Regions from separate parts of the Leucobacter sp. Psy1 genome, predicted to be linked through region 1. Evidence: riboswitches for the same ligand, from Rfam matches in the RefSeq annotation. Region 1 holds a riboswitch; each other region holds the start of a gene.
What was found. A riboswitch is a leader RNA that binds a small molecule or an ion and turns the genes downstream of it on or off. The one in region 1 is predicted to bind thiamine pyrophosphate.
Positions count from the first base shown of each region.

Region 2: another riboswitch for thiamine pyrophosphate. It lies ahead of K8P10_RS06750 (ABC transporter substrate-binding protein); the one in region 1 lies ahead of K8P10_RS05905 (thiamine ABC transporter substrate binding subunit).
Region 3: another riboswitch for thiamine pyrophosphate. It lies ahead of K8P10_RS14410 (bifunctional hydroxymethylpyrimidine kinase/phosphomethylpyrimidine kinase); the one in region 1 lies ahead of K8P10_RS05905 (thiamine ABC transporter substrate binding subunit).

Region 1 is NZ_CP083692.1:1,242,261-1,249,190, forward strand. Features, by position in the region: gene glyA (serine hydroxymethyltransferase) at 1-89, opposite strand, end outside; gene K8P10_RS05890 (GntR family transcriptional regulator) at 248-904, shown strand; gene K8P10_RS05895 (BCCT family transporter) at 1,095-2,936, shown strand; gene K8P10_RS05900 (DUF6350 family protein) at 3,015-5,087, shown strand; TPP riboswitch at 5,094-5,203, shown strand; gene K8P10_RS05905 (thiamine ABC transporter substrate binding subunit) at 5,197-6,285, shown strand; gene K8P10_RS05910 (iron ABC transporter permease) at 6,285-6,930, shown strand, end outside.
Region 2 is NZ_CP083692.1:1,433,487-1,440,416, reverse strand. Features, by position in the region: gene K8P10_RS06765 (arsenate reductase ArsC) at 1-305, opposite strand, end outside; gene K8P10_RS06760 (CoA transferase) at 417-1,790, shown strand; gene K8P10_RS06755 (APC family permease) at 1,819-3,228, shown strand; TPP riboswitch at 3,236-3,331, shown strand; gene K8P10_RS06750 (ABC transporter substrate-binding protein) at 3,420-4,469, shown strand; gene K8P10_RS06745 (ABC transporter permease) at 4,472-5,251, shown strand; gene K8P10_RS06740 (ABC transporter ATP-binding protein) at 5,241-6,041, shown strand; gene tenA (thiaminase II) at 6,030-6,689, opposite strand; gene K8P10_RS06730 (TenA family protein) at 6,686-6,930, opposite strand, start outside.
Region 3 is NZ_CP083692.1:3,030,319-3,037,248, reverse strand. Features, by position in the region: gene K8P10_RS14420 (M13 family metallopeptidase) at 1-602, shown strand, start outside; gene K8P10_RS14415 (carbon-nitrogen hydrolase family protein) at 629-1,438, opposite strand; gene K8P10_RS14410 (bifunctional hydroxymethylpyrimidine kinase/phosphomethylpyrimidine kinase) at 1,518-3,059, opposite strand; TPP riboswitch at 3,050-3,143, opposite strand; gene K8P10_RS14405 (rhodanese-related sulfurtransferase) at 3,151-4,137, opposite strand; gene K8P10_RS14400 (FadR/GntR family transcriptional regulator) at 4,216-5,004, opposite strand; gene K8P10_RS14395 (Pr6Pr family membrane protein) at 5,145-5,852, shown strand; gene K8P10_RS14390 (GyrI-like domain-containing protein) at 6,160-6,663, shown strand; gene K8P10_RS14385 (MerR family transcriptional regulator) at 6,704-6,930, shown strand, end outside.

The sequences.
Region 1 (6,930 bases):
TCGAGGTCGATGCGGCCGGCGACCTCGGGGTCGAGGTCGGCCAGGGTCCTGGTGAGGGACTGCGTCGCCACCGGGGGAGGGAATGCCACGTTGCGCTCCGTTCGATGTGCTCGTCTCGCGCGGGGCGAGACGATCTCCGGTAATCATCAACTGATATATCAGCCGTGTACCTATACTAGGTCTCGGGTATGCCAGGCGCAAGCGCCATTCGGCGACGTTCACGACGAGTACGCGGAAAGAGCACGGGATGATCACCTCGGTGGAGGAGCAGACGAACGAGTCGCTGGCCGATCGCGCGTATCGCCTGCTCAGGGATCGCTTGATCCTGCTCGATATCGAGCCGGGCGGGCCGATCGTCGAGGCCGCCCTCGCGCAGGAGCTCGAGGTCGGGCGCACGCCGCTGCGCGAGGCGATCAAGCGGCTCGAAGCGGATCACCTGGTCGTCACGTTTCCCCGTCGCGGTACGTTCGCCACGAACGTGGATCTCACGGAACTGTCCACGATCTCTGAGATCCGCGGTGCGCTGGTGCCGCTCGCGGCGCGACGTGCCGCTGCGAATGGCGGAGGATCCGTCGCGACGGCTCTTGCGGAGGCACTCGCCCGCATCGAGGCTCTCGGGGACGACGAGAACACGCGTCACCTCATGGAGTTCGACGTGGAGGTGCACCGGCTCATCAACCGCGCGTCTCAGAGTCCGCATCTCGAGGAGATGCTCGTCCGGCTCGACAGCCTCGTGACGCGGCTCTGGTGCCTGATGCTCGATCGCCTGCCGCCGATGCGGGAGCACATTACTGAGCACGTCGCCCTGATGCGTGCAATCCTCGACGGTGACGAGTCCCGCGCCGAGCGCCTGGCCGCCGAGCACGTGCGGCACTTCGACAGCGCCGTCCGCACGGTGCTGTAAACCCCTCGAGCGCTGCCGCTGCGGAATCTTCGCAGCATACTCTGCGGAGAGACCGCGCACTTTCTTCGGTCTGGATGCGCTTCGGCGTGCGTAAGATATATCAGCGCGAGTGCACCCCCGGTTCGACGATGACCCGAGCACGCGCCGACGTCCGCTCCGGCGGTTCGTCGTCCGAAGAGGAGTACATGCCATGACGCAGAACGACGATTCGATACAGGAGCTGGTCGGCCAGCTGCGCTCCGCGAGACAGGAGCAAGCGCCGAAGGCTCGGTCATCAGGCACCGACTACTGGGTATTCGGGCTCGCCGGCTGCCTCGCGGTCGCGTTCATCGTGTGGGGGTTCGTCTCTCCCTCGGGCCTCGGCAGCACCGCGAGTGCCGCGCTCGACTGGGTGATCACCAACACGGGCTGGCTCTTCGTCATCGCAGCGTCGGTCTTCACGGTGTTCGTGCTCGTTGTGGCCGCGGGACGCTTCGGTCGCATCCCCCTCGGCAAGGACGGTGAGAAGCCGCAGTTCAAGACCGTCTCCTGGATCTCGATGATGTTCGCGACGGGCATGGGGATCGGACTGGTCTTCTACGGTGTGGGCGAGCCGCTCTTCTTCTACATGTCGCCCCCACCAGGCACGGTTGAAGGGCAGACCGACGCCGCCCTCAGCACGGCGATGGGCACGACCCTCTTCCACTGGACGCTGTTTCCGTGGGCGATGTACGCCATCGTCGGTCTCGGTATGGCCTACGGCAGCTTCCGGCTCGGCCGGTCCCAGCTCTTCTCGTCCATGTTCACGCCGATCTTCGGTGAGCGGGTCGTCAACGGTTGGGGCGGACGGATCATCAACATCCTCGCGATCATCGCCACGCTGTTCGGCTCGGCGTGCTCGCTCGGACTGGGTGCCCTGCAGATCGGAGGCGGAATCCAGTCCACCGGCATCATGGATCAGGTCGGCTCCGTCACCCTCGTCGTCATCATCGCGGTCCTCACCGCCATGTTCGTGGCGTCGGCGGTCTCGGGGATCGAGCGCGGCATCCAGTGGCTCTCGAACATCAACATGGTGCTGGCCGTGATCCTCGCCCTTATCGTCTTCATCGGCGGACCGACGCTGTTCATCTTGAACGTGATTCCGAACGCGGTCGGCTCATTCATCGGCGACCTACCGCAGATGGCGTCTCGGACGGCGGCGACGGGCGACGATGCGCTCGCGAGCTGGCTCTCCTCTTGGACGGTCTTCTACTGGGCGTGGTGGGTGTCGTGGACGCCGTTCGTCGGACTCTTCATCGCCCGCATCTCGCGCGGTCGCAGCATCCGCCAGTTCGTCACCGGTGTGCTGCTCGTGCCCTCCGGCGTCACACTGCTCTGGTTCTCCATCTTCGGGGGAGGGGCGATCGGCATCCAGGAGCGTGCGGAGCGTTCGGGCGACATGGGTCAGGCGCTCGCGAACATCGTCGACGGGGCGCCCGACATCAACTTCGACCTCATCCTCTTCGACATGCTCGGAAGCCTGCCCGTTCCCGAGTGGGTCGCCGTGGTGCTGATGGTCGTCACGGTGGTCCTGATCGCGATCTTCTTCGTCACGGGTGCCGACTCCGCGTCGATCGTGATGGGGGCTCTCAGTGAGCACGGGGCCGAGGAGCCGACGAAGAAGGCCGTAATCTTCTGGGGCGTCTCGACCGGTGCCGTGGCGGCGGTGATGCTGCTCGCCGGCGGATCGGATCCGGCAGCAGCGCTCAACGGGCTGAAGAACATCACGATCGTGTCGGCCCTCCCGTTCGTCCTCGTGATGCTGCTCCTCTGCATCGGCATCTGGAAAGACCTCAGTCGGGACCCCCTCGTGCTGCAGGGGCGCGTGGCGCGTGAACTGCTGGAGCAGTCCGTGGCGGAGGGCGTCGATCGTCACGATAGCGGCCACTTCAGCCTGGTCACCACCGAGATCACGGTCATCACCAGTGAGGCTGCGCAGCGGGATGCCGATGAGAAGGCGAAAGGCAAGCGGCAGGAGGACCCCGAGGATCCACCACCAGTATCCGGCACCTGAGGTATAGCTGCTGCGGGGTGCTCGTCTCTCGGCGCGGAGCCGGGTACCCCGCAGGTCCAGGCGATACACTTCCAGGCGATGAGAGCCACACTGACGGCCGTGATCGCGGCGATCGAGGCGGGAGCCGTCGCACTCGCCGGGTTCGTACTCATCGGGGTGCCGGCGATCCTCATGTGGGTGATCACCTTCGGACTGGACGCGACGCCGGCAGAGCTGATCGGCGGCATCGTCTCGGTGTGGTTCCTGGCGCACGGCGTGCCGCTCGAGGTGTCGGTGACCGCCGAGGCCGCGCTGGGTCTCGGCCTCCCCGGCGAGGCGTTCGCCTTCCCGGTGTCCCTCGCACCGCTCGGGATCTCACTCGTGACCGTTCTCCTCGCGATGCGCGCAGGCTGGAGATTCGCGTCCCGCGGCGGATCGGGTGCGGCCGGCGTCATCGGCGGCGGCATCGGTTTCGCGGCCGTCGGATTCGCCTGCCTCCCGCTCGTCGCCCGGGCTCTCCCCGAACCCGAGTGGCGCGCGCCGCTGACGCTCGGACTCATCTACGCCATCAGCATGCTTTCCGCCTTCGTCGTGCGCGCCGGCCTCACGGACCAGCGATGGTTCTCGCGCGCGGTCAGGCGTCTGCAACTGACGGTGAACCGCGTGTCGCCGATCCTCGCCTCAACACTCCCGGTCAGAACCCAGGAGGTGCTGCGGCTCGCACTCGGCGCGCTGGCAGGTCTCGCAGCGCTCGCCGCAGCCGGCTTCACGATCTCGCTCGTCATCGGCTACGTCGACATCACCGCCCTCTCCCAGAATCTGCAGCTCGACCCGCTCGGAGCGATCGTGCTGTTCGTCGTGCAGCTGGCGTTCCTCCCCGTGGCGCTGATCTGGTCGCTGTCGTGGTTCGTCGGAACGGGGTTCGCGGTCGGCATCGGCACGTCAGTCTCGCCGTTCGACGCCCTTGTCGGCCCGATCCCCGCCCTGCCGCTCATGGGGGCGATTCCGCCGAGCTGGGGCAGCTTCGCACCCGTCGCGCCCGCGATCGTCGTCATCGTCGGCCTCGCGCTCGGGGTGGCCGCCGCCCGCCGGACCACGCTGCGCGGCGCGGGCTGGGGCGCCGCGGTCGTCGTTCCCGTGCTCGCCGCGGCCCTCACCGGGCTCGCCGTCGTGCTCCTCGCCGTGCTCGCGAGCGGTGCGATGGGACCGGACCGGCTCGCGCAGGCTGGGCCGGACCCGTGGGTGACCGGAGGGATCGCCGCTGCCGAGATCGGGGCCGGGATGCTCCTCGGCGTCGTCGCCGGCCGCGCAGACGCCGCTCGCATCGGGACCGTCGTCGAGCTGGTGCGCGGCGGGGAGCGTCGGGCGCTTACCTCCCGGAACGCGGATACCGACGCGGAGACGCAGCCCTGGAGTTCAGACGCACTCGCCGCGGCCATCACCGACGACGCCGACGGGCCGCTCGCGAACGCGGATCGCGCTCCGGGCGTGCGAGCACGCTGGGCAGGTGCGCGTGAGCGGCTCACCGGATTCCTCGGGTTCGGCGGCGCTACAGCCGGCACCGGCGCAGCGCAAGCCGACGCCCTGCCGGAGCTGCCGCCGGTGGACGAGGAACCCGGGACACCCGATCATGCGCCAGACGGTCCTGGACACGCAGCTGTCGACGCGGACGAACGTGAACCAGATGAGTTCGAGACCGCGGAGGTGACGACCGAAGAGGTCGAGCCGGAAGCGGTCGAGTCAGAAGGGGTCGAGCCGGAAGCGGTCGAGTCAGAAGCAGTCGAGGCCGATGAAACTCGTACCGACCACTCCGAGACCGACGAGCCCGCATCCGACGAGCCTGCGCCTGATGCGACTGCTCCGGATGAGCCTGACCTCCCGGAGCGTCTGGACGACGTCACTGAGGACGAGTTGCGGGTGAGCGACTCGGAGGCCGAAGCGATTCTCGCCGCGTTCTCCTGGGACGGTGCCGTCACCGATTGGGAGGAGGCGCCGCGCGACCGCCTCGACGGAGCCGCTCCTCGTGAGGACTCCGGAACCCCTGCGGACCCCGACGCTCAGGAGACCGCACAGGTCGACGGATTCACGGACTGGGACTCGCCGGACGACGCACCTCGGCCCGAGGCCGGCACTGGACGACGCATGTGGCGGTGGCCGGGGCGCAAGCGGTAGACTGACGGGGCAATCCACGGGAGTCCGGACGCGCCGGGCTGAGAGGGAGCTCGCGAGCTTCGACCGTTCAACCTGATCTGGTTCATACCAGCGGAGGAAGGAAGCCTCGATGATGCCCATGCGCACCGCCGTGCCGCGCCGACGCGCCGCACTCACCACGACCGCCGCTCTCACCGGAGCCGCCGCGCTGCTCCTCGCCGGATGCTCGGCCGATGCCGGCTCCGACGCCGACGCTGGCGGCACTGTCACGCTGATCGTGCACGACTCATTCCCGAACGAGGCATTCGCCGAGGCGGCCAGCGCGGCCACCGGATACGACGTCGAGGTGGTCGGGTCGGGCGACGGGGGAGAACTCGCGAACCAGCTCGTGCTGACACAGGGCGCCCCGCTCGGCGACGCGTTCTTCGGCGTCGACCAGATCTTCGCGTCGCGAGTCGTGGACGCCGATGTCGCAGAGGACTACGTGCCGGAGGGGCTGCCAGAAGACGCTGCCGCGCTGGCGGTTGACGGGTCGGACGCGCTCGTGCCGATCGACCGGGGCGCAACCTGCTTCAACATCGACCCGGTCTGGTTCGCTGACCAGGGGATCGCGGCCCCCGAGACCTACGAGGATCTGCTGAAGCCCGAGTACCGCGAACTCACGGTGATCCTCGATCCCGCAGCGTCGTCGACCGGGGCTTCGTTCCTCGTGGGCACGGTCGCCTACTTCGGCGCCGACGCGTACGCAGACTACTGGAGCGATCTCGTGGAGAACGGCGCCCGGGTCGAGCAGGGGTGGAGCGACGCCTACTACGGCCAGTTCACGCAGGGAGGCGAAGGCGGCACCCGCCCGATCGTGCTCTCCTACAGCTCGTCTCCCGCGGCGACGATCGCCGACGACGGGTCTTCCACGAGCGCGGCACTGCTCGACACCTGCTCGAGTCAGGTCGAGTACGCCGGCGTCCTCGAAGGGGCGGAGAACCCCGAGGGTGCCAGGGCGGTCGTCGACTACCTGCTGTCGGGCGAGTTCCAGGACACGATCGCCGAGACGATGTACATGTACCCGGTCGATCCCGAGGCCTCCGTGCCCGAGGAGTGGGAGCAGTTCGCCCCCTTGCCCGAGGAGCCCCACGACCTGCCGAGCGACGAGATCGCCGCGGGGCTCACGGACTGGCAGAAGGCCGTCGCCGACGCGGTCGCCGGCGCCGCGGCCGGGTGATGCGCGGGCGGCTCGCCTGGGGGATCGCCGCCGCGCTGCCGCTCGTCTTCCTCGCGCTCTTCTTCCTCTGGCCGGTCGCGGCGCTCGTCGCGACCGGGTTCACGAGCGACGGCGCATTCGATGCGAGCGGGGTTCCCGCCGTGTTCTCGGACCCGCGCACCTGGCAGGTGATCGGTCATACCGTCACCCAGGCAGGGCTCGCAACGGTGCTCTCGCTCGCGCTCGGCATTCCGGCCGCCTTCGTGCTGTACCGACTGGACTTCCGGGGGCGTGTGGCGCTGCGCGGCCTCCTCACGGTGCCGTTCGTGCTGCCCACCGTCGTGGTGGGCGTCGCCTTCACCTCGCTCTTCGGTGCGGGAGGACCGCTCTCGTGGACCGGGCTCGAGCGATCACTCCCCGTCATCGTCGCGGCGCTCGCGTTCTTCAACGTGACCGTCGTCATGCGGACGGTCGGAGGGTTCTGGTCCCAGCTCGACTCGCGGACGGCACAGGCCGCGAGCATGCTCGGTGCCGGCCCGGTTCGCGTGTTCTGGACGATCACGGTGCCGGCGCTCGCGCCGGCGATCGCGTCGGCTGCCGCCCTCGTCTTCCTGTTCTGTTCCACATCGTTCGGCATCGTGCTCGTGCTCGGCGGGCGGCGGTTCG
Region 2 (6,930 bases), 190 kb from region 1:
GTCCAGTCCTCGTATCGTTTGCCGGGAAAGATCGGACACGCGTCCCCGCACCCCATGGTGATCACGACGTCCGAGGCTTGGACGGCGTCGGGCGTCAGCAGCTGGGGTGCGGCTCCGGCGAGGTCGATCCCCTCTTCACGCATAGCGACGACGGCGACCGGGTTGATGTCGTCGGCGGGGATCGACCCGGCCGAGCGAACCTCGATGCGCCCCTCTGCGAGAGAGCGGAGATAGCCCGCAGCCATCTGGGACCGGCCGGCATTGTGCACGCAAACGAAGAGCACGGACGGCGTTGATTCGGTCATGCGGCGACCCGTTGATTCGACACTTCTCTATCTTGTTGCCTGTCGCACCGACCGTCAAACCCGGTCATCGGCGTACACTGCTGTCCACCGACGCGAGCGGAGGAGAAGTCCATGGAGGCCGTCCCAGTGCTGCGTATCGCCCCTCCGGGGCTGGACGATCTGCGTCCCTTGCCCGTCGAAGGAACTCGGCACTGGTGGGGCGGTGCGCTCGATGTGGAGGCGCTCGCGCTGGGCTCGGTCGGCGCGGCGGCCGCCTCCCTCAATCGCCTGCTCGGGCGGACGGCGGTGCAGCGGATCCTCTCGCCCCGGGTCGCCGCTTCGTTCGACTCCCCCGGTGTGCTCCGCATCGACGGCGCACCGATCCGCGCATTCTCCGGACTGTCGCGCTTCTTTCCGACGGCGGACGGCTGGGTTCGCACGCACGGCAACTACCCGCATCATGCCCGCCTCCTGCTGCAGGCGCTGAGTGTCGACCGCGCCGAAGCCGTGCCCGCGGCCCTCGCGGAGATGACGAGCCTCGAAGCCGAGCAGCGGATCCAATCCATCGGCGCTGTGGGCGCCGCAGTGCGCACCCGTCGGGAGTGGGGGTCCAGCGCACTCGCGACTCGCACGCCGACGGCGCAGTGGATCGACATCGCACTCGATGACCGCGCAGCAGCGGGATCAAGCGGCAACCCGTGGATCCCGGACGACACGTCGTCCCGCCCGCTCCGCGGCCTCCGCGTGCTCGACCTCACCCGCACGATCGCCGGGCCGATCTCGTCCCGGCTCATGACGGCGCTCGGCGCTGAGGTGCTCCGGGTGGACCCGCCGGCGAACCCGGAGCTTGAGGCGCAGCACATCGACGGGGATCCGGGCAAGTACACCGCCGCAGCCGACCTTGGGCGCCCGGAGACGCGAGCGCGGTTCCACGAGCTGCTCGCGTCGGCGCACGTGCTGCTGCTCGGCTACCGCGCAGGCAGCCTCGACCGGTTCGGGCTCGGCCTCGACGCACTGCGCGAGCGATACCCGGGGCTGTCGGTGGTGCGGTTCAACGCCTGGGGATGGGGCACAGCGTGGCAAGATCGGCGCGGATTCGACAGCGTCGTACAGGCGGCGTGCGGCATCGCCGACGCGTACCGCAGCGCGGACGGAAGCCCCGGTGCGCTGCCCGTGCAAGCGCTCGATCATGCCACGGGCTACGGCATCTTCGCGGCGACGATGTCGCTGCTCACGGCACGGGCCCAGAGCGGCACCACGGGTCACGCGCGTCTCGCCCTCGCTTCCACGGCTGACCTCTTGTTCGAGTTGTCGGTAGCCGGCAGGGATCCTGATGGAGAGCTCGTCCAGACGCTCCCGCCAGAGGCGCCGCTCACGCGGTCCAGCGGGTACGGTGAGCTCGCCTACGCGGCTCCCCCGTTCGACCTTGCCACCGAGCCGCTCGACTATCCGTTCGCTCCCCGACCGCATGGGAAGGACCCGCTGAAGTGGCGAGGCCCGCGCTGACCCGAGTCTTCCGCTAGGCTTCCGACTCGTGGAAACCACCCTGAACCGCCGTCTCGGCGTCCCCGGCATCGTCTTCATGGTCATCGCCGCGGCGGCTCCGATCACCGTCGTCGCCGCGAACTTCCCGATCATCCTGTCGGTGTCCGGATCGATCGGCGCTCCCATGATGGTGCTCGCCGCGACCGTGATCCTCGTCCTCTTCTCGGTCGGCTACGCCTGGATGACGCCGCGCGTGCCCGACGCTGGAGCGTTCTACTCCTACGTGCATCGCGGACTCGGGCGATGCCCCGGGCTCGGCACCGCGGCCATCGCGCTGCTCTCGTACGTGCTGCTCACGGTGTCGATGACCTGCTACCTCGGAGTGCAGACGGGCAACCTCATCGCGCTGTGGACGGGCGCCGAAGTGCCGTGGTGGCTCATCTCAGGCGTCATGATCGTGATCGTGGGACTGCTCGGCTACCGCGACATCGAACTGTCGGCGAAGGTGCTCGGCGTCGTGCTCGTGCTCGAGGTCGTCGCAGTGCTCGCGATCGACATCGGTGTGCTCGCCTCGGGCCGGGAGCTCACCGCGACCCCGTTCAGCCCGGTCGAGGCACTGTCGGGCGCACCGGGACTCGGACTGCTGTTCGCGTTCCTCGGGTTCTTCGGGTTCGAGGCGACGGCGGTGTTCCGCAACGAAGCGAAGGATCCCGAGCGGACCGTTCCGCGCGCCACCTACATCGCGGTCGGCACGATCGGCGCCCTGTACTTCGTGTCGTCGTGGCTCGTGATCTCGGGGCTGGGCGGGACCGACGCCGTCGCCGCGGCGAACGAGAACCCGGACGGCGTCGTGGTCGCCCTCGCGGGCGAGGTCGTCGCGCCCATCATCGCCGATCTAGTGCAAGTGCTCGTCGTGACGAGCATGTTCGCGTGCATGCTCGCGTTCCACAACATCGTCACGCGGTACCTCTTCACGCTCGGCCAGCGCGGCGTGCTGCCGCAGAGCCTCGCCGGCGTCCACCCCAGGCACCGGGCGCCCTCACGCGCTTCGCTCTGGGTGACCGGGATCACGGCCGCGGTGGTGCTGGTCTCCGCGCTCGCGCAGCTCGACCCCGTGCTGCAGATCTACACCTGGTACTCGGGCGCCGGGGCCGTCGGCGTCATCTGGATGATGGCGCTCACGAGCTTCGCCGTCGTCGCGTTCGGCGCGCGGCACCGCGGAGACTCGGGCGATGCCGCGCCGGTCGGCGTGACTCTCTCTGCCGTGGCCGGCGGCATCGGACTCCTGCTCGTGCTCGGCATATCGATCTGGAATTTCCCGTTCCTCGTCGGCGGCACGCTCGCGGCGATCATCTGGGGCGTTGTACTCGCGGGGGTCTTCATCGTCGGGCTGGCGATTCCGGCCAGGCGTGCGGCAGCAGTCACCGAAAGCGACTCCCGCGAGCCACTCATACGCTAGGGTGATCCGAGAAGACACGGGGTGCCGCATCCGGCGGCTGAGATCACACCCGTCGAACCTGATCCAGTTCGTACTGGCGAAGGGAATGTCCGCATGAATCTCCTGCGTTCCAGGCACCCCGCACCTAACCGGTGTGCCCTGAGCCGTCGGGCCGCTCCGCATTCCCTCGCCCTCGAGGAAAGCGAGAGTCCATGCCCACGTCACACCACCCCACCCGGCGTATCACCAGCGCCCTCAGCGTCACCGCCGCGATCGCGGTCCTCGCGGCACTCGTCGGCTGCTCCGGGGCCGGCGCCGCGGAATCCGACGCAGAACCCCCGACGGTCCGGTTCGCACTCGACTGGACGCCGAACACGAACCACACGGGTCTCTACGTCGCACTGAACCAGGGGTACTTCGCCGAGGCGGGCATCGACGTCGAGGTGCTGCCCTTCAACAACAGCAATCCCGAGGTGCTCGTCGATGCGGGCCAGGCGGAGTTCGGCATCAGCTTCCAAGACACCGCCACCCTGTCCATGGCCTCGGGGGCCGACCTCCGCTCGGTGCTCGCCGTTCAGCAGACGTGGACCACCGAGGTCGCTGTGCTCGCTGAGCGGGACGACATCGAGAGCCCCGCCGACCTCGACGGGCTCGTCTTCGGCGGATTCGACAACCCCGCGGAGACCAGCACGATGCGCGGCGTCGTGGAGGCGGCAGGCGGATCCGGCGACTTCGAGACGGTCGTGCTCGGCACGAGCGCCTACGAAGCGCTGTACGCCGGGGAGGTCGACTTCACGGTGCCGTTCGTGGCCTGGGAAGGGATCGAGGCCGAGCACCGCGGCGTCGATCTGAAAACGTTCGCCTACACCGACTCCGGCTTTCCGGATGCGTACCAGGTGATCGTCGCCGGCAACGCGAGCTGGATGGAGGAGCACCCCGACCTCGCCCGCGGGTTCGTGCAGGCGCTCGCTCGAGGCTACAAGGACGCGATCGATGATCCGGAGGCCGCCGCCGAGATGCTGCAGGAGGAGAACGCCAGCCTCCTGACCGACCTGGATCTGCTCGTGGAGAGCCAGCGCATGCTCTCGGAGCAGTTCATGCTCGACGAGGCGGGCGAGTTCGGCAGGCAGACGGAAGCGCAGTGGAGCGAGCTCGGGGACTTCTACTTCGATGCCGGCCTGCTCGCGGAACGCGACGGATCGCCGCTCGCCGAGCGGCCAGACTGGTCCGCGTTCTTCACCAACGAATACCTCGAGGACTGAGGGTGCGGGCACATCGCCGGACGCACCTGTGGGTGCCGCTCGCCGGCTTCGGCGCGCTGCTGTGCGTGTGGGAGATCGCCGTGCGCCTCACCGAGGTGCGCCCGCAGATACTCCCCGCCCCGTCGCTCGTCGCGAGTTCGGGCTGGGCGCACCGGTCGGCGATCTTCGAGCACGCCGTGGCCACGCTCGGCGTCACCGCCGTGGGCTTCGGCATCTCACTGGTGTGCGCGTGGGCGATCGCGATCGCCATCGACTGGTCGTCGCTGCTCCGCCGTGGCGTCATCCCGCTGCTGGTCGCCTCGCAGACGATCCCGATCGTCGCGATCGCCCCGCTCATGATCATCTGGTTCGGCTTCGGACTGCTGCCGAAGGTGATCGTGGTGGCGCTCGTCACGTTCTTCCCGATCGCGATCGGACTCGTCGAGGGGTTCGCCCGCACCGACCGCGAGGCTTCGGCGCTGCTGCGCAGCATGGGTGCCGGGCGGATCCGCGAGTTCTTGCTCGTACGACTGCCGTCCGCACTGCCGTCGTTCTTCACTGCGCTCCGCATCGGCATCACCTATGCCGTGGTCGGTGCGATCTTCGCGGAGTACGTCGGCGCCCAGCACGGGCTCGGCATCTACATGAGCGTCCAGAAGAACGCGTTCCGCACCGACCTCGTGCTCGCCGCGGTCGGGGTGACCGCGGCGCTCAGCATCGCCCTGTACCTCTCGACGATCATCGTCGAACGTCTCGTCATCCCCTGGCACATCACCGAGCGGAGAGCCGCGCATGAGCACTGAACCGCAACCGAGCACAGAACCGCACCCGGGCCTCGAGCTCGGAGGGATCTCGCGCGAGTTTCCGCTGCCCGGCGGATCATCTCGGCAGGTCCTCGATGAGGTGTCGTTCTCAGTGGCTCCCGGTGAGTTCGTCTCCGTCATCGGGCCCTCGGGCTGCGGCAAGAGCACCCTCTTCTCCCTCATCGCGGGTCTCGATTCGCCCTCAGCGGGCACCCTCCGAATCGACGGTGCAGATGCTGTCGGCCGCCGTGATCATGCGGCGTACATGCCGCAGCAGGATCTGCTCTTCCCCTGGCGCACCGTACTCGGCAACGCGGCGCTCGGGCTCGAGGTCCAGGGCGTGCCGCGTCGGCTGGCGCGGGCCCGTGCGCGCGAGTGGTTCCCGCGATTCGGCCTGGCCGGGTTCGAGGATGCGCTCCCCCACGAGCTCTCAGGTGGCATGCGTCAGCGCGCGGCGCTGCTCCGCACCGTCGTCCAGGAGCGTCGCACCCTCCTGCTCGACGAACCGTTCGGAGCCCTCGACGCACTGACGAAACGCGAGCTGCAGGCGTGGCTCCAAGAGGTCTGGCTCGAACACGACTGGACCGCGCTGCTCATCACGCACGACGTCCGGGAGGCGATCCTGCTCTCGGATCGGGTCGTCGTCCTCTCCCCGCGACCCGCGAGGGTGCTGGCGGAGGTCGACGTCGCATTGCCACGCCCGCGCGGAGTGGAGGTCCTCTCCGACCCCGAGTTCATCGGGCTGGAGCGAACGCTGCTGGAAGCCCTCGGAGTGGATTCAGCGCGCTGAGTCGAGCGCCTGCTGCCAGAAGTCGGCCTCGAGCCGGGTCGCGGTGCGGAAGATCCGGACCAGCGCATCGAATCGCTCCCTCGAGACCGTCTCGCCGCCGAGAGCATCGAGTCTCCCGACAGCGAGCTCAGCTGCGCCTTGGAATTCGGCGCCGGCGTACTCGCCGATCCACTCGGCGTAGGGATGATCCGCGGTGGCACGACGTGCGGGATCGAGTGCGGTACCGATCTCCGCGTAGCCGATCGCGCAGGGAGCGAGCGCGACGTGCAGATCGAGCAGGTCGCCGGCCATGCCGGTGTCGAGCACGTAGCGGGTGTAGGCGACCGTCGCCTGCTTCTCGGAGGCGCGATCGAGCTCTTCCTCGGAGATCCCCCACCTCGCCGTGAGCCGGCGGTGCAGGTCGGTTTCGTGCAGGATCGCCTCCAGCGCGCCGCTCGCGTCGCGGATGTCGGAGAGACTGCGGCTCTTGTACGCGGCGAGTGCGTTCGCTCGCGCGAACTGCACCAGGAACAGGTAGTCCTGCACCAGGTAGTCCTGGAACGCGCCGAGCGGCACCGTGCCGGACTCGATCCCCCGCACAAACTCGTGCTCGGTGTACGCCTGCCACTCCGCACCGATCGCAGCTTTCAGATCTGAGAAGAGACTCATCCCTGCTCTCCCATCACCGGGTGGGTATAACTCGCATGGAAGAAGTCGAGTTCGATGGCGACAGCTCGTGCAAAGAAGTTCTCGGCGATGGCGCGCTGGGCGGGCCCGACCCGGTCAAGCTCGGCCCGGAGGAACCCGACGAGATCGTGGAACTCCGGGTAGTCGTGCAGCGTGATCCAGTCCGCGTGCACGAAGCTTTCCGGCAGCGGTTTCGGTGCTCTTGTCGCCCAGTCGAGGTAGA
Region 3 (6,930 bases), 1.5 Mb from region 1:
TCAACGAGATCGTGTTCCCTGCGGGGATCCTGCAGCCGCCGTTCTTCGACAAGCACGCCGACATGGCCGCGAACTACGGTGCGATCGGTGCCGTGATCGGGCACGAGATCGGCCACGGCTTCGACGACCAGGGGTCGCGATACGACGGCGACGGCAAGCTCACCGACTGGTGGACCGAGGAAGACCGAGCCGCGTTCGAGCAGCGCACCAAGTCCCTCATCGACCAGTACAACGCGCTCTCACCCGAGGGCGCCGACGGACAGACCGTCAACGGGGAGCTCACGATCGGCGAGAACATCGGTGACCTCGGCGGCATGGCAATCGCGTGGCGTGCGTACCAGCGCTCTCTGCATGGGGAAGAAGCACCCGTGATCGACGGGCTCACCGGCGCCGAGCGATTCTTCCTCTCCTGGGCCCAGGCCTGGCAGCAGGCGTCGCGGCCCGCCGAGACCGTGCGGCTGCTGACGATCGATCCGCACTCGCCGAACGAGTTCCGCTGCAACCAGATCGTGCGGAACCTCGACGCGTTCCACGAGACCTACGGCACGCAGCCGGGTGACGCCCTCTGGATGGACCCTGACGAGCGCGTCTCGATCTGGTAGACGACGCGCCGAACTCACCCGCAGGGTTACGCGGTGCGCGGTACGACCGTGAACCGCCGGTTCTCGAGGCTCGGGTTGGTCTTCCGCACGTCGGCGATGCGCTGAGGATCGATCCTGGCGCTCGCGACCGTCATCGCGCGCTCACCGGCAGCGGCGACCGTCACGCCCATCGGGTCGACGATCATGCTCTGCCCGGAGCAGCGCGGTGCGGTCTGCCCGCAGGCCGCGACATATACCGTGTTCTCGATCGCGCGGGCGCGCACGAGCGTGTCCCACTGCTGCTCCTTGAGCGGCCCGGCCATCCACGCGGCAGGGAGGACGATCACGTCGGCCCCCTGGTCGACGAGCCAGCGGCTCATCTCGGGGAAGCGCAGGTCGTAGCAGGTGGCAGCGCCGATACGGACCCCCTCCACATCGAAGACGAGCGGTGACTCGATGTTCGCCGGGATCACGGTGTCGGACTCGCGGAACCCGAACGCGTCGTACAGGTGGATCTTTCGGTACACGCCCGTGAGCTCGCCGGTCTTCGACAGGGCCACGAGGGTGTTGGACACTCGATCGTCGTCCGGGTCGGACTCGTTGATGCCCACGACAACAGCGATGCCGTGCTCGCGCGCCGAGTCGCGCAGCGCCGTGACGAACGGCCCATCGAGCGGCTCGGAGTGGTTCTGATCCGGCTGCGTCTTCTCGAAGTCGGCGTACATCGAGTACTCGGGCAGCACCACGAGGTGGCTCGTCGCAGCAGCTCGGGCGATGAGCTCCTGGCAGGATGCGAGGTTCTCCTCCACATCGGTCCCTGCGGCGAACTGGGCGACGGAGATGGTGGGGTCGGTCATGTCGAGGGTTCCTCTCGATCGACGGGGGTCGTGCAGGTCTCTCCCGATTATCCCGGGATGAGCGGAAAGTCGCACACCCCTACCGTGCGGGGAGCAGGCGTGATTGATCTGGTGTGACGTCCGAGGGCCCCGCGGCGATCCCCACCTGCCCGAAGAAGTCGTGCTCCCACCTGGCGGATGCGAGGAACGCCTGCCACATGCGCCCCCGAAGAGCCGGCCGGGCCTCTGACGCGAGCGTCGTCACGAGTGCGATGGCGGACTCGGTGTCCGCGGCGAAGGCCTGGTCGTCGTAGGTGGCGATCCACTCGGCGTAGGGGTGTTCGGGGTCGCGCGCGAACGCCCCGAGCTCGCCGCGGAAGAGCCGGGTGCCGATGTCGCTGTACATCCAGAAGCAGGGGAGCGCTGCCGCCGCGGCGACGGCGTACCCGTCCTCGCAGGATGCCACGAGGTGATTCGTGTACCCCGTCGTGATTGCGGATGCGGCTCCGATCGGAGCCCCGCCGAGACGGTCCCGGTGCAGTTCGAGCTCACCGATGAGGGCCCCCTGCGCCGCGTGTAGCCAGAATCGCTGCGCGGCGGGATCCGGAGCGAGGGTCGAGAGCCGCGCGAGCACCCGGGCGTATTCGCCGAGATAGATGGAGTCCTGCGCGACGTACTCCAGGAACGCGCTGCGCGGGAGGGTGCCCGCAGCCAGCCGGGTGATGAATGGCAGGGCGTCGGTCGTTGCACGAATGTCGGCGATGGCGTTCCACCACTCGGAGCGGATGTCGTCCGCGGTTCCCGCCGCCCCGTCGACGTCGCCGCGCCTCCAGAGACCGGCGAAGTGGTGAAGCGGACCGCTGCCGCGCCCGACGTCGAGGGTGTCCGATGCAGCGAGGCTCTCACGGAGCCAGATGCGAGCCTCCCCGATGGCCGCCGCCCAGTCGTCACCGCGGGCGATCCGAGTTGCGACGGCGGAGGAGAGGGAGCAGCCGGTGCCGTGGGAGTTGCGGGTGCGGATCCGCGTTCCCTCGAACGCCACGACCTCGCCCGCGGGGTCGACCAGTGCATCGGGCGACGCCGATCCTGCGAGATGACCGCCCTTCGCGAGCACCCGGACTCCGTGCAGAGCGGCGACGGCACCGGCCTGCTCCAGCATGGCGTCCCAGGACTCGGCGACGGGGCCGCCGGCGATGACCGCGAGTTCGGGGAGGTTCGGGGTGATGAGGTCGGCGAGAGGGAGGATTCGCTGGAGCGCGTCCTCCGCTTCGGTGCCGAGCAAGCGATCGCCGCTGGCCGCCACCATGACCGGGTCGATGACGACGACCGGCGGGCGGGTGCGCTCCAGCCAGTCGGCGACTGCTGTGATCACCTCGGGAGTACCGAGCATGCCGACCTTCACCGCGTCGATGCGCACGTCATCGGAGACCGCGTCGAGCTGCGCCGTCAGAAATGCGACGGGAGGAACATGCACCTCCCGCACCCCGCAGGTGTTCTGGGCGACGAGGGCGGTCACCGCCGCCATCCCGTAGCCGCCGTTCGCGGCGATGGCCTTCAGATCGGCCTGGATTCCGGCCCCGCCAGTCGGGTCGGTCCCGGCAATCGAGAGCACATTGACAACATCGACGTATGGTTCGCTCACTGCGACATCCCTCCGCTCGTCTCAACGAGATCAGGTTCGACGGGTGTGATCTCAGCCGCTGGTGCGGCACCCCGTGTCGTTGAGGGCGAGTCTAGCGCAGAGCGTTGGCCGCTGTCTCGGGGCTCGCGTCGGCGGCGCCACCGTGCTCGGTGCAGCGCTCGTCCCGGTGCTCAGGGCAGGCGACGAATCGGGCCCGGCAGGAGGGATCGGCGCAGTTCACGAGGGTGTTCGATCCGGATCCGCAGACCGCGCACCGCCCGACCACTTCGGCGGGGTCCCCCTCTTCGCCCCCGAAGTCGACGGTCTCGCGGCCGTCGAACACGGCGAGCGACCCGTGCCACAGCCCCTCGTTGCCGAACGCTTCGCCGTAGCGGACGATGCCGCCGTCCAGCTGGTACACCTCGGTGAAGCCGCGCTCGACCATCGCGGCGGAGAGGATCTCGCAGCGGATACCCCCGGTGCAGTAGGTGACGACCGGACGCCCTTTCAAATCGTCGAACGCACCGCTGTCGATCTCCTCGATGAACCCGTGCGTGCTGCTGACGGCGGGAACGACCGCGTTCTCGAAACGACCAACGGCGGCTTCGTACGCGTTGCGTCCGTCGAAGAACACGACGTCGTCACCCCGCTGCGCGACGAGGTCGTTCACCGCCTGCGGGCTGAGGTGCGTGCCGCCGCCCACCACGCCGTTCGCGTCCACCCGGGTTTCATCGGCGAGACCGAACGCCACCAACTCATCGCGCACCTTCACGCTGAGTCGAGGGAAGTCCCGCGAGCGGCGCCAGGGGGCGCGTCGGTCGACGCCGTGGAGCGGCTCAGCGGTGTCGTCGGCGAACCCGGTGCCGTCGCTCCACTTGAACTCGATCCCCGAGAAGGGGCCGTACTCGCGGGTGCGTCTTGCGTAGAGCTTGCACGCGTCGAGCTCGCCGCCTACGGTGCCATTGATGCCGTGGGGCGAGATGATGATGCGGCCCCGGAGCCCCAGCGACTCGCAGAGCTCACGCTGCCACAGCCGCACCGCCTCCGGGTCTGCCACCGGTGCGAACACGTAGTACAGCAGGATCTTCGACTCGCTCACCCGTCAATGGTATTCGCCCTGCCTCGGCACTTGCTCCGGCTCCCCGGCCGTGACGTCGACGGGTCAGTCGCCGACGGGTCAGGCGTCACTCAGCGCGTTCGCCGTGTGCTCGGAGGCGTTCGCGATGCGCTGCTGCTGCTCGGGGGTCCGGGCGAGCGGGGGCACCACTTCGTGTTCAGCGGTGACGATGACGACGTCGTGGTCGACGTGGTTGACCATCGCGTGGACGGCATCGATGAAGTCGCCGCTCTTGATGGCGTCGAGAATGAGGGCGTGATCCCGCTCCATTTCGGTGCCCGTGGCGACGTTCGCGAGCCGACCTCGGTGCTCGGGGGCGCGCAGCTGATCGTTGATGCCCGAGTAGAGAGAGGCGAGGAGTCGGTTCTTGGCCGCGTCGAAGATGAGACGGTGGAATCGGCTGCTGAACGCCGTGTCGGCGTCCTCGTTCACGAGTCCGAGCACCGGGCACCGGGTGCAGCCGAGCTCGGTGGCCGCCGCCTGCTCGAGTGCGGCGATGTCTTCATCGGTGCGGTGGAGTGCGGCCTGCTGTGCTGCCTCGACCTCGAGAGCTCGCCGGTAGCTCAGGATCTCCTCGAGCGTGAAGTCGGCGAGGTACTCGTTGAGCAGGGTGCTCGTCGGTGCGGACGAGCGCACGAACGTGCCGCGGCCCGGGAGCGTCTCGAGCATGCCGATGCTCGCGAGCGATCGCACGGCCTCGCGCACCGTCGAGCGGCCGACTCCGGTCTGCTCGGCCAGCTCGGGTTCGATCGGGATGCGCTCACCGACCGCCCACTCGCCCGTCGTGATCTTCCGTCGGAGGAACGCCAGAGTGGCGCGTGCCCGCTCAGATCCCGTGGTGATGGCCATCAACGCCTCCCGCTGCTCGTCGCCGAACCCCCAGTATAGGTCGCGCTCCCGACACTGCTCCTGGGGTTGCAGTATCGCGCTCAGGAAAGCAGGTGCGTCACAATGGCGGAATGTGCAGTCAGTCGAGCAGGGGTTGGTTCGTGGCATCCCGATGGTGGCATAGCGCGATCGCGGCCGTCATCCTGGCTGCCCTGGTGATCCAGCTGGTCCTAGTTTTCTCCGGTGGAGCGGACGCCAACTCCGGGGAGAGCGGTACAGCAGTGAGTATCCCGGTACGGCTGTGGCGCTTGTTCAGCTTCTTCACCATTGAAAGCAATATTGCCGTGCTGGTCGTGTGTCTGCTGATCGTCGCTCACCCGATGCGTCGCGGGATCTGGTGGGAAATAGCCCGATTGAACGCGCTGCTCGCGATCACGATCACCGGCATCGTCTACGCTGTCATCCTTGCGCCGCAACTCCAACTTTCCGGCTGGGCGCTCGCGGCGTCCATCGGGTTTCACTACATCTCGCCATGGGCGACCGTGGCCGGATGGCTGATCTTCGGGCCACGCCGACGCTTTCGCTGGTCGACCGTCGCCGGCGCGTTCGTCCTCCCGATCGCGTGGCTGGTCTACATCTTCACCCAGGGAGCGTTCACCGATTGGTATCCGTACCCATTCCTTGACGTCACCAAGATCGGCCTGGGAACGGCGCTACTGAACGCTGCGCTCGTCCTCGCGGTCGCTGCTGTGCTTGCACTGATCTACCGCCTCATCGACTCGAAGACGCCGAGTGCGCTTCACGACGCGCAGACAGGGGCCGCAGTTCCGTCGGTACCGTCCGATCGCAGCGGCACACCATCAGTGTGAACGGACATGCGCGCAGCTCAACGATGAGCCCACGGTAGCGCAAGCGCTACTCGTCGCCGAAGTCGATCGAGCGATTTCGCTTCCTGAGGCATGGGCGGTCAAGTCCGTGGGCGTCCCTGACGCAGCAGCGCCAGGATGAGGTACGAACCCAGCACCCATCGAAAGCGATCGTTTCCGGTCCATGCAGCGGAGTCAGTTGATCCGAATGAGGAGAGCGCTTGACCTTCCCCTTGAGGGAAGGCGTTCACTGGGTGTGAGTGTGACCAAGATCCCTCAAAAGCACACCGAAAGAAGGACGTGATCCCACATGACGCTCGATATCGCGATCGAAGATCGACAGGCAGTCCAGTACATCGGCGCTACTTTCAGCGCTCGCCCCTCGGAGTTCGGAGCTCCTGACGGCCCGAACGATGCGATCCCAAAGGTCTATCAGTGGCTGGAAGAGCACGGTATCGCGCCGCTCGGGGGCCCGCTCTACGTCCATCGGCACGTCGGGAGTTCCGATGACATCGTGGATCTCACCGTCGCAGTTCCGATCGCTGCCCCAGTAAAGCCCACCGATGGTCTTGTCCTCGGTGAGCTCCCGGCAGGCACCTATGTCATCGGTCATCACGTTGGCGCGCCCGACGCCATACCTGGAGCGCACGAGGAGATGAAGAAGTGGGCCGAAGAGCATGGGCATCGCCTCGATTGCCGAGAGGATGACAACGGGACACTGTGGACCGGTTACGCCGAGCACTTCCTCACCGATCCCTCGCAGGAACCGGACCCCACCAAGTGGGTCACCGATCTGCTTTTCAAGACAGTCTGAACGTTCTGATCCCTCGATAGGCTGTGCCACGAGGAGGGGCATGAGCGACCTGATGACGATTGGAGAGTTTGCAGCGTCAACATGGTTGTCGCCGAAAGCTCTCAGGCTCTATGACCAGAACGGGCTCCTCTCCCCGGACACCGTCGATCCTTCCAACGGCTACCGCAAGTACAGTCCCGCACAGATCGAGGTCGCACGTTTGGTGACCATGCTCCGGCGGATCGAAATGCCGCTCGAGCAGATCCGGGTCCTGCTGAGCTTGGCGGA